DNA from 2 places in the Actinomyces sp. HMT 175 genome. Region 1 is predicted to be linked to the other one. Evidence: riboswitches for the same ligand, from Rfam matches in the RefSeq annotation. Region 1 holds a riboswitch; the other holds the start of a gene.
The links. A riboswitch is a leader RNA that binds a small molecule or an ion and turns the genes downstream of it on or off. The one in region 1 is predicted to bind FMN.

Region 1 (4,407 bases):
CCAGCTCGAACAGCCCGGCAGCGTCTTCGCACAACGCGCCTTCACGGCACGCGAGCGCCGAGAGGCCCGAAACCGTTCGGAGGAGAGGGGAACCAACCCGGCCCAGCACCTGGCAGCGCGGTGGGCGGCCAAGGAGTCCTTCATCAAGGCCTGGAGCCAGGCACACGTTCTGTGCGCAAAATGTCGCGGAACGAGTACCTCTCCGGTTATCCTGGCCGAGGACGTCGACTGGCGTGAGATCGAGGTTGTCACCGATCGGTGGGGCCGGCCTTCTTTGCGCCTGAGCGGCACCGTTGCCCACGCTGTTGAGCGCAGCCTCGGAGAGGAGGTATCAACCCCAGGGTGTTGGCCGGTTTCCATGAGCCATGACGGTGACTACGCCGCGGCCATCGTCCTTCACGTGCGTTGAGTCGTGCCCACACAGAAGGACCGGTGAGGAAACCTTGACCATGATCCAGTGAGCGGTCACTGCTGCCCGTCATGTCATGTCACGTACGGATTTGCACATCATCCGTAGTACTTGTCCATCGCTCATGGTCGCGCCATCAGGAACATCAACGACGAGCCGCGATATGCCGCGCACGCCGATACGGATCACTCACGAGACTCCAGGAGTCCCTTCTCCAACGGCTGCAGCGGTATGTCTCCCCTCTGACTGACGTGAGGACATATAGATGACTGCCACTACCTATCAAGCCATCGCGATGATCGTCTACTTCGTGGCCATGCTCGCCATCGGGGGCTGGGCCTATCTGCGAACGGATAACTTCGACGACTACATGCTCGCCGACCGCGACCTCAATCCCTGGGTGGCGGCACTGTCGGCGGGAGCCTCGGACATGTCGGGGTGGCTGCTGATGGGACTGCCGGGAACCCTGTACGTCAGTGGACTGGTCGAGGGATGGATCGCCGTCGGACTGACGGTCGGAGCCCTGGCCAACTGGCTGCTGGTGGCCCCGCGTCTGCGCGCCTACACCGAGGTCGCCAACAACTCGATCACCGTCCCCAGCTTCCTGGACAACCGACTCCACGACACGCATCGGTTGCTGCGCTGGTCCAGTGGCCTCATCATTCTGGTCTACTTCACCTTCTACGTCTCCTCCGGCATGGTCGCCGGCGGCCGTTTCTTCGAGTCCTCCTTCGGAATGGACTATCGCCTCGGCATGGTCATCGTCGCCGCCATCACCGTGGTCTACACGCTGATCGGCGGGTTCCTGGCCGTGTCCTACACCGACTTCGTGCAGGGAGTCATGATGGTGACCGCCCTGGTCATGGTGCCCGTCGCAGGTGTCATTCGGCTCGGGGGACTGTCCAACCTGACCAAGGCCATCGCCGAGGTCGACCCTCACTACTGGGTCATCTGGGGGCCGACGACGACGCTGCTCGGCGTCATCTCGGCACTGGCCTGGGGCCTGGGCTACTTCGGTCAGCCGCACATCATCGTCCGGTTCATGGCCATCCGCAGCCCCCGGGAGGCCGTGGCCGGAGGCACCATCGGAATCGGCTGGATGCTCTTCGCCGTGCTCGGTGCAGCCGGCACCGCGATCGTGGGCGTGGCCACCTACCAGCACGACAAGAAGCAGCTGGCCGACCCGGAGACCGTCTTCATCACGCTGGGCAAGCTGCTCTTCCACCCGTTGGTCGCCGGTTTCATGCTGGCAGCCATCCTCGCCGCCATCATGTCGACGATCTCCTCTCAGCTGCTCGTGACCTCCTCAGCGCTCATCGAGGACCTGTACGGCTCCTTCGCCCGCACCCGAGAGGAGAAGATCAGTGGCAACCGCATGGTGCTCTACTCGCGCATGGCGGTCTTCGCCATCGCCCTGGTCGCGGCGGTCATGGCCTGGAACCCCAGTAAGACGATCCTCGACCTCGTGGCCTTCGCCTGGGCCGGCTTCGGCGCCTCCTTCGGACCGACCATCCTGCTGTCCCTGTACTGGAAGCGCTTGAGCGCCATGGGTGCCTTCGCCGGAATGATCACCGGGGCCGTCGTCGTCATGATCTGGGGGAACGTCTCCGGTGGCCCGGGCGGCATCTTCGACCTCTACGAGATCGTGCCCGGATTTGTGGGCAACCTGGCTGTGGCCGTGGCCGTATCTCGGATGAGTCAGCCCTCGAAGGAGATCTCCGAGGAGTTCGACGCCGCTGTCGCGGCCTCACGGGCATAGACGGCCCACACCATTGCTCGCGGCGCTGTGGATCATCATGGCGCCGTGAGCGGTCCACGACTGCGGCTGTGGTGGCCCACAACGACGGTCGCCACAACCGCAGTGGCCGTGTGGCGATCAACGTTGTATCCTTGCGGCCAGCAACGTGCTCCGGGGTCGGTGAAAGTCCGAACCGGCGGTCACAGTCCGCGACCCGCTCGCACCACAGCTGCCTGAGGCGGCCATGGGTGCGGCGGCTGAGCCGGTGGAATCCCGGCACCGACGGTGAAAGTCCGGAGGGGAGGATGCGCGTGGCGCTCGGCGGGGTGACCCGCGGCTCGAGGCAACGTCCCGATCTCACGGACGACGGTGAGCTCACTGGATGGTGAACCGAGCGAGCGCCCAGCACGTGTGTGCGCCGACCGACGGTGTACAGGCGGACCCCGGTGCATCCGGGAGCGCCCGTTCCCGGAACGACCCGGGAGGACACCGTCGTGTACAGCCCCAGCCCCATCGGCAAGGCCGCACGCTCTCAAGCTTCCTCCACCGTGGCATCCTGCGATGTCCAGGAGCCGTTGACGTCCTCGACCTCACCGATGCCCTCGCCGTCGGGGTCCGCCTCAGAGTCGTCGCGCACGGCTCCGGCTCACCATGTGCCTCGTGTCCGCTCAGCAGGCCGCCGCGGCCCGTGGCCGGCGTTCCTTCTCGGCGCTACTCTGCTTGTCGCGTGGCAGGCCGCCGCGGCCTCAGGCGCTGTTCCGGCCATTTTCCTTCCCAGTCCGCTGGCCGTCATCAACCGGATGTGGCTGGGCCTGACCCAGGCGGGGCTGGCCTCCTACGCAGGGGTGACGCTCAAGGAGGCGCTGCTGGGCTGTCTGCTGGCCGCCGCCTTCGCGCTGCCACTGGCCTGGGCACTGCACCATTGGCGGTTCTTCTCCCGGGCCGTCTTGCCCTATGTCGCTGCGAGCCAGGCGGTTCCCGGTATCGCCCTGGCCCCGCTCCTCGTCCTGTGGATCGGCTACGGCACTCTGCCGGTGGTGATCCTGTGCGCCTTCATGGTGTTCTTCCCCATCACGATCACCGTGCTTCTGGGGCTGCGGGGCCTGGACACGGACGTCATCGATGCTGCCCGGCTCGACGGCGCGCACGGGCTGAGCATGCTCGTGCACATGGAGCTGCCCATGACGCTTCCGGCGATCTACACCGGACTGCGCACAGGGTTCACCCTGTCCATCACCGGGGCGGTCGTCGGAGAGATGATTATGGGTGGCGACGGTTTGGGAATGCTGTTGTCCACCCAGCGCGACAAGGTGGACACCACCGGCATGTTCTCCACCATCACCCTCCTGTGCATCCTGGCCACCACCATCCACTGGGCGCTCCACGAGCTCGAGCAGCGCAGCCGCACCGTGGACGCCCTGCGCGGCCGGCGCACCGGCTGAGCCTCCTCGACCATCGCGCTCCGGCTCGATCGCCCCACCCCGATCCCCCTGGAAAGGAAATACTCATGCCCCTCTCGCGCCGCCACCTGCTCGCCAGTGGTCTCGTCCTGAGCGGAACCGGTGTGCTCGCCGCCTGCTCCTCACAGGCGAGTAGCCCACTGACCATCGGCCTGACCTACACGCCCAACATCCAGTTCGCCCCCTTCTACATGGCCAAGAAGGACAGCAAGTACGCCTCCGGGGTGAACCTGCGTCATCACGGGGCCCAGGAGGGACTCTTCGACGCTCTTCTGAGCGGGAAGGAGCAGCTCGTCGTCGCCGGAGCAGATGAGGCCGTCGTCGCCGCCTCCAACGGGTCCGACCTCGTTGTCGTCGGCGGCTACTACCAGTCCTACCCGGCCTGCCTCATTGTCCCGGAGGGCTCTGCGATCAAGGCGCCTGCGGACCTTAAGGGCAAGACCGTCGGTACACCGGGACGCAAGGGGGAGACCTGGTACGCCCTCCAGCTGGCCATGGACACCGCCTCGCTGAGCGAGTCCGACCTGACGATCCAGGACATCGGCTACACCCAGCAGGCGGCGCTCGTGGGCGGCAAGGTTGACGCCGTCGTCGGCTTCTCCAACAACGACGCCGTGCAGATCAAGCAGGCCGGCACCGCGGTGCGCACGATCCAGCCGGCCGAGTCGATCCCCCTCATCGGCGTCTCCCTGGTGACGACCCGTAAGCTGCTGGACTCCCGGCGTGAGGACCTTCAGGCGGCGGTCAAGGCCTCAGTGGAGGGCATGACCGCTTTCGTCAAGGACCCCGACGCCGCCGTC
Region 2 (4,407 bases), 300 kb from region 1:
CTCTTGGGGTCGGTGTTGTGCTCGGTCATCATGGGGATGCCCAGTCGGTCGAGCTCCTGGCCCGCCATGGGGGCGCAGATGATGCCGGTCGAGTGCCGGATCGCGAAGGCCAGCTGCTCGGTCGTGGCGCTCTGCGCGGGCAGGATGAGGTCCCCCTCGTTCTCCCGGCTCTCATCGTCGACGACGATGACCGTCCGGCCCTCGCGCAGGGCGGCGAGAGCGTCCTCGACGCGGTCCATGCGCGTGCCCGGGGATGCGCTCCTGGTGCTCAGCATGCCTGCTGCCCCTCCTGGCTCGGGCGGGCGCCCAGAAGACGCTCGGCGTACTTGGCCAGGACGTCGACTTCGAGGTTGACCCGTTCTCCGGGTCGCCTCGTGCCCAGGGTCGTGCGTCGCAGCGTCTCGGGAATGAGCCCGACGCTGAGCGACGCCCCCGCACCCGGCACAGGGGCGACGTCGAGGGTGCTGGGGGCGTCGACGACGTCGACGACCGTTAGCGACACCCCGTCGAGGGCGACCGATCCCTTGACGGCCACGTAACGGGCGATCTCCTGCGGCAGGCCGATGCGTAGGAGGTCCCAGTGCTCACCGCGGTGGTGGTCGAGGACCTCGGCGGTGGCATCGACGTGCCCCTGGACGATGTGCCCGCCGAGCCGGTCACTGGCGCGCAGGGCGCGCTCGAGGTTGACCGGGTCTCCCGGCGCCTGGGAGCCCAGGGTGGTGCGCGTGAGAGTCTCGGCCATGAGGTCGGCGGTGAAGGTGCTTCCGTGCACGGCGGTGACCGTCAGGCAGCACCCGTTGACGCTGACGGAGTCGCCCAGATTCACGTCCTGGGTGACGGTGGGCGCCTCGACCGTCAGCCGGGCGCTGTCCTCGACGGTCTCGAGCCGGACGACGCGTCCGAGCTCCTCGACGATTCCGGTGAACATCAGTGACTCTCCTCGGTGTGGAAGTGGGCAGTGGGAACGTCGTTGGCCTCCAGATCACCGCAGAAGCGGACGGCGAGCTCGTCACCCGCGCCGAGGACCTCGACGCGGGGGTGACTCAGCCTCAGGGCATCGCCGATCGTCGCCGCCCCGAAGTCGGCGAGGGCGGCCGGTCCCGCGCCCAGAAGCGCGGGGGCCGTGTAGGCGACGACCTGGTCGACGAGGCCGGCGCGCAGGAAGGCGGTCGCGAGGGTCGGGCCTCCTTCGAGCAGGACATGGCGGATCTTGCGCTCTGCGAGGACGGCCAGGACGGCGTGCGGGTCGTGGTCGGGCAGGAGGAGGTAGTGGTCGTCGGCGAGCACCCTGGAGGTGGCAGGCAGGCTCCTGGAGCCGACGACGACGCGCAACGGCTGGAGGTGGGCCGGCGCGGGCTGACCCGCCTCATCGCGGACGGTGAGGGCGGGGTCGTCGGCGAGGGCGGTGCCGGTGCCCACCATGATGGCGTCGCACTGGCGGCGCAGGCGGTGGGCGTCGTGGCGGGCCGCCACCGGGGTGATCCACTGGCTGGTGCCGTCAGCAGCGGCGATACGGCCATCGAGGGTGGCGGCGAGCTTCCACGTCACCATGGGGCGCCCGCGGGTCACGGCCAGGAGCCACGGGCGGTTGAGACGCGCTGCCTCCTGGGCGCACAGCCCACGCCGTACCCGCACGCCGGCGGCCTCCAGCGCCGCCGCGCCGCCCCCGGCCTGCTCGGTCGGGTCGTCCTGGGCGTAGATGACCTCGGCCACGCCGGCGTCGAGGAGCGCCTTGACGCACGGGCCGGTGCGGCCCTGGTGGTTGCACGGCTCGAGGGTGACCAGGACGGTCGCTCCTCGGGCGGAGGCGCCCGTCGCAGCGAGGTTCGCCAGTGCGTCGACCTCGGCGTGGGCGCTGCCGGCGCCACGGTGATGGCCCTCGGCGAGGACGTCGCCGTCGGGGGAGAGAATGACGCAGCCGACCCGGGGGTTGGGGCCGGGCGGGGCGTCGGGGCAGGCCGCGGCCCGAAGGGCGCGCTGCATCGCGGCCGTCTGCACGGTGGTGAACGAGGTCATCCGGTCCTCTCCCTCGGGTGCGCTGGGGAGAGACACCGCCATGGTCGACCGCCGGGTGCACGGCACCGGGCGAGGCATGGTGTGTCCCGTGTGCGCTTCCCATCCGGACTCTCACCGTCGGTCCAGGAGTTCCACCTGGTCAGCCGGTCGCTGGATGCGACCGGGTCGCGGACTGTCACCGCCGGTTCGGACTTTCACCGACCCCAGAGCACACGAGCTCATCTCGTTGGGGAGAATGTACCGCGCGCGAGTGCGTTCAGTCACCTCTGCGCACCTATGTGACCATCCACACCTCGGCAGGGTGTCCGGGTGCGGGCGCACCGCAGGAGGGTGGCCCGCACCGGGCCTCACTTCTTGCGATACAGGGACTTGGTGGCGTAGACGGGCTCGTTGGTGACCTGGACTCCCAGGGCGCGGAAGATGCCCTCGTCCACCGAGCCCAGGATCGTGGAGGTGTGGACCTCGCAGCCCCGCAGCGTCTCGAGCTGGTCGAGGGCCTTGCGGGCGTTGTCGTCCCCGTTGGCGGACACGGCCAGGGCGATGAGCACCTCGTCGGTGTGCAGGCGCGGGTTGCGGCTTCCCAGCCTCTGGGTCTTGAGCTTCTGGATGGGTTCGATGGAGGCCGGGGCCAGCAGGTTGACGTCATCATCGATCCCGGCCAGGAGCTTGAGGGCGTTGAGCAGCATCGCCGAGGAGCACCCCAGCAGGGCGGAGGTCTTGCCCGTCACGATGCGTCCGTCGGGCAGCTCGATCGCCGAGGCCGGCTCGCCGGTGGCCTCAGCCACCTCCAGCGCGGGCGGCACGACGGGGCGGTCCTCCTTGCTCACCCCCACCTTGGCCATGAGCAGCGCGATCCGCTGGGACTGGACGGGGGCGATGACCTCGCGCTTCTCGGTCACCAGGGCCCGGTAGTAGCGGCGGATGATCTCCTGGCAGGCGGCCTGCCGGCAGACCTCGTCGTCGCTGATGCAGTTGCCGGCCATGTTGACGCCCATGTCCGTGGGGGAGGCGTAGGGCGAGGAGCCCAGGATCTCCTCGAACAGGCGGCTCAGGACCGGGAAGACCTCGACGTCGCGGTTGTAGTTGACGGTCTGGACGCCGTGGGCAGCCAGGTGGAAGGGGTCGATCATGTTGACGTCGTCGAGGTCGGCGGTGGCGGCCTCGTAGGCGATGTTGACCGGGTGGTCCAGAGGCAGGTTCCAGATCGGGAAGGTCTCGAACTTCGCGTAGCCCGAGGAGATGCCCCGCTGGTGGTCGTGGTAGATCTGGGACAGGCAGGTGGCCATCTTGCCGCTGCCCGGGCCGGGGGCGGTGACGACCACCAGGTCCCGCCTGGTCTCGATGTACTCGTTGCGCCCGTAGCCCTCCGCCGAGACGATGCGGGCGACGTCACCGGGGTAGCCGGGGATGGGGAAGTGACGGTAGACCGTGATGCCCAGCGCCTCGAGCTTGCGCTTGAAGTCCTGGGCCTGGCGGTTGTCATCAGTCCACTGGGTCACGACGACGCTGCCCACGTAGAGGCCGTAGCTGCGGAAGGCGTCGATGTGGCGCAGCAGGTCGTCCTCGTAGGGGATGCCCAGGTCCGCGCGGACCTTGTTGCGGGCGAGGTGCTTGGCGTTGACCGCCATGACGATCTCGACCTCGTCGGCCAGCTCGGCGAGCATGACGATCTTGTTGTCCGGGGTGAAGCCCGGCAGCACGCGCGAGGCGTGCATGTCGTCAATGAGCTTGCCGCCGAACTCCAGATAGAGCTTGCCGCCGAACTGGGCGCGGCGCTCCGCGATGTGGCTGGACTGCATCCGCAGGTACTTGTCGCGGTCGAATCCGATGCGCAATGGGCTCTCCTTGAAGCGGTCTGATGAACGGGTGAAGGTGATGGAAAAAAGGGGAGGGCGCCTCCCCGGTGGGAGGCGCCCTTCAGATGCTCACTGCTGCGGTGGCCTCAGAGGGAGGCGACGCGCTTGGCGAGCTTGGACTTGCGGTTGGCGGCCTGGTTCTTGTGGATGACGCCCTTGGAGACGGCCTTGTCCAGCTTGCGGGAGGCGGCCTTGAGGTGCTCGAGCGCGGCGTCCTTGTCACCGGCCTCGACGGCCTCGCGCACGCGGCGCACGTAGGTCTTGAGCTCGGACTTGACGGACTTGTTGCGCAGGCGGGCCTTCTCGTTGGTCTTGATGCGCTTGATCTGGGACTTGATGTTCGCCACGGTGAAACTTTCTCGCGTCTGATTGGTCAATGGCCGGAGAGAGGGTTCGCGCCACGGGTTGACATGAGGTGGTGGGGCACCTGGCTGACCCGGTCGCCGGACCCCGCAGCCGGCCAGGCCAGAGGTCCAAGGGGTGACTCTATCAGTCCAAATTCTCAATGGCTTCGTGCTCATGGAGGCTGTGCACG

Region 2: linked by a shared signal. The riboswitch ahead of ribD (bifunctional diaminohydroxyphosphoribosylaminopyrimidine deaminase/5-amino-6-(5-phosphoribosylamino)uracil reductase RibD) and the one ahead of JJJ14_RS06485 (ABC transporter permease) in region 1 are both predicted to bind FMN.

The regions. Positions count from the first base shown of each region.
Region 1 covers NZ_CP068012.1:1,507,338-1,511,744, reverse strand. The annotation lists gene acpS (holo-ACP synthase AcpS) at 1-409, shown strand, start outside; gene putP (sodium/proline symporter PutP) at 675-2,168, shown strand; FMN riboswitch at 2,310-2,460, shown strand; gene JJJ14_RS06485 (ABC transporter permease) at 2,744-3,589, shown strand; gene JJJ14_RS06480 (ABC transporter substrate-binding protein) at 3,655-4,407, shown strand, end outside.
Region 2 covers NZ_CP068012.1:1,211,141-1,215,547, forward strand. The annotation lists gene JJJ14_RS05215 (bifunctional 3,4-dihydroxy-2-butanone-4-phosphate synthase/GTP cyclohydrolase II) at 1-275, opposite strand, end outside; gene JJJ14_RS05220 (riboflavin synthase) at 269-928, opposite strand; gene ribD (bifunctional diaminohydroxyphosphoribosylaminopyrimidine deaminase/5-amino-6-(5-phosphoribosylamino)uracil reductase RibD) at 928-2,016, opposite strand; FMN riboswitch at 2,103-2,232, opposite strand; gene JJJ14_RS05230 (DUF1846 domain-containing protein) at 2,364-3,851, opposite strand; gene rpsT (30S ribosomal protein S20) at 3,959-4,219, opposite strand; gene JJJ14_RS05240 (ATP-binding cassette domain-containing protein) at 4,362-4,407, opposite strand, start outside.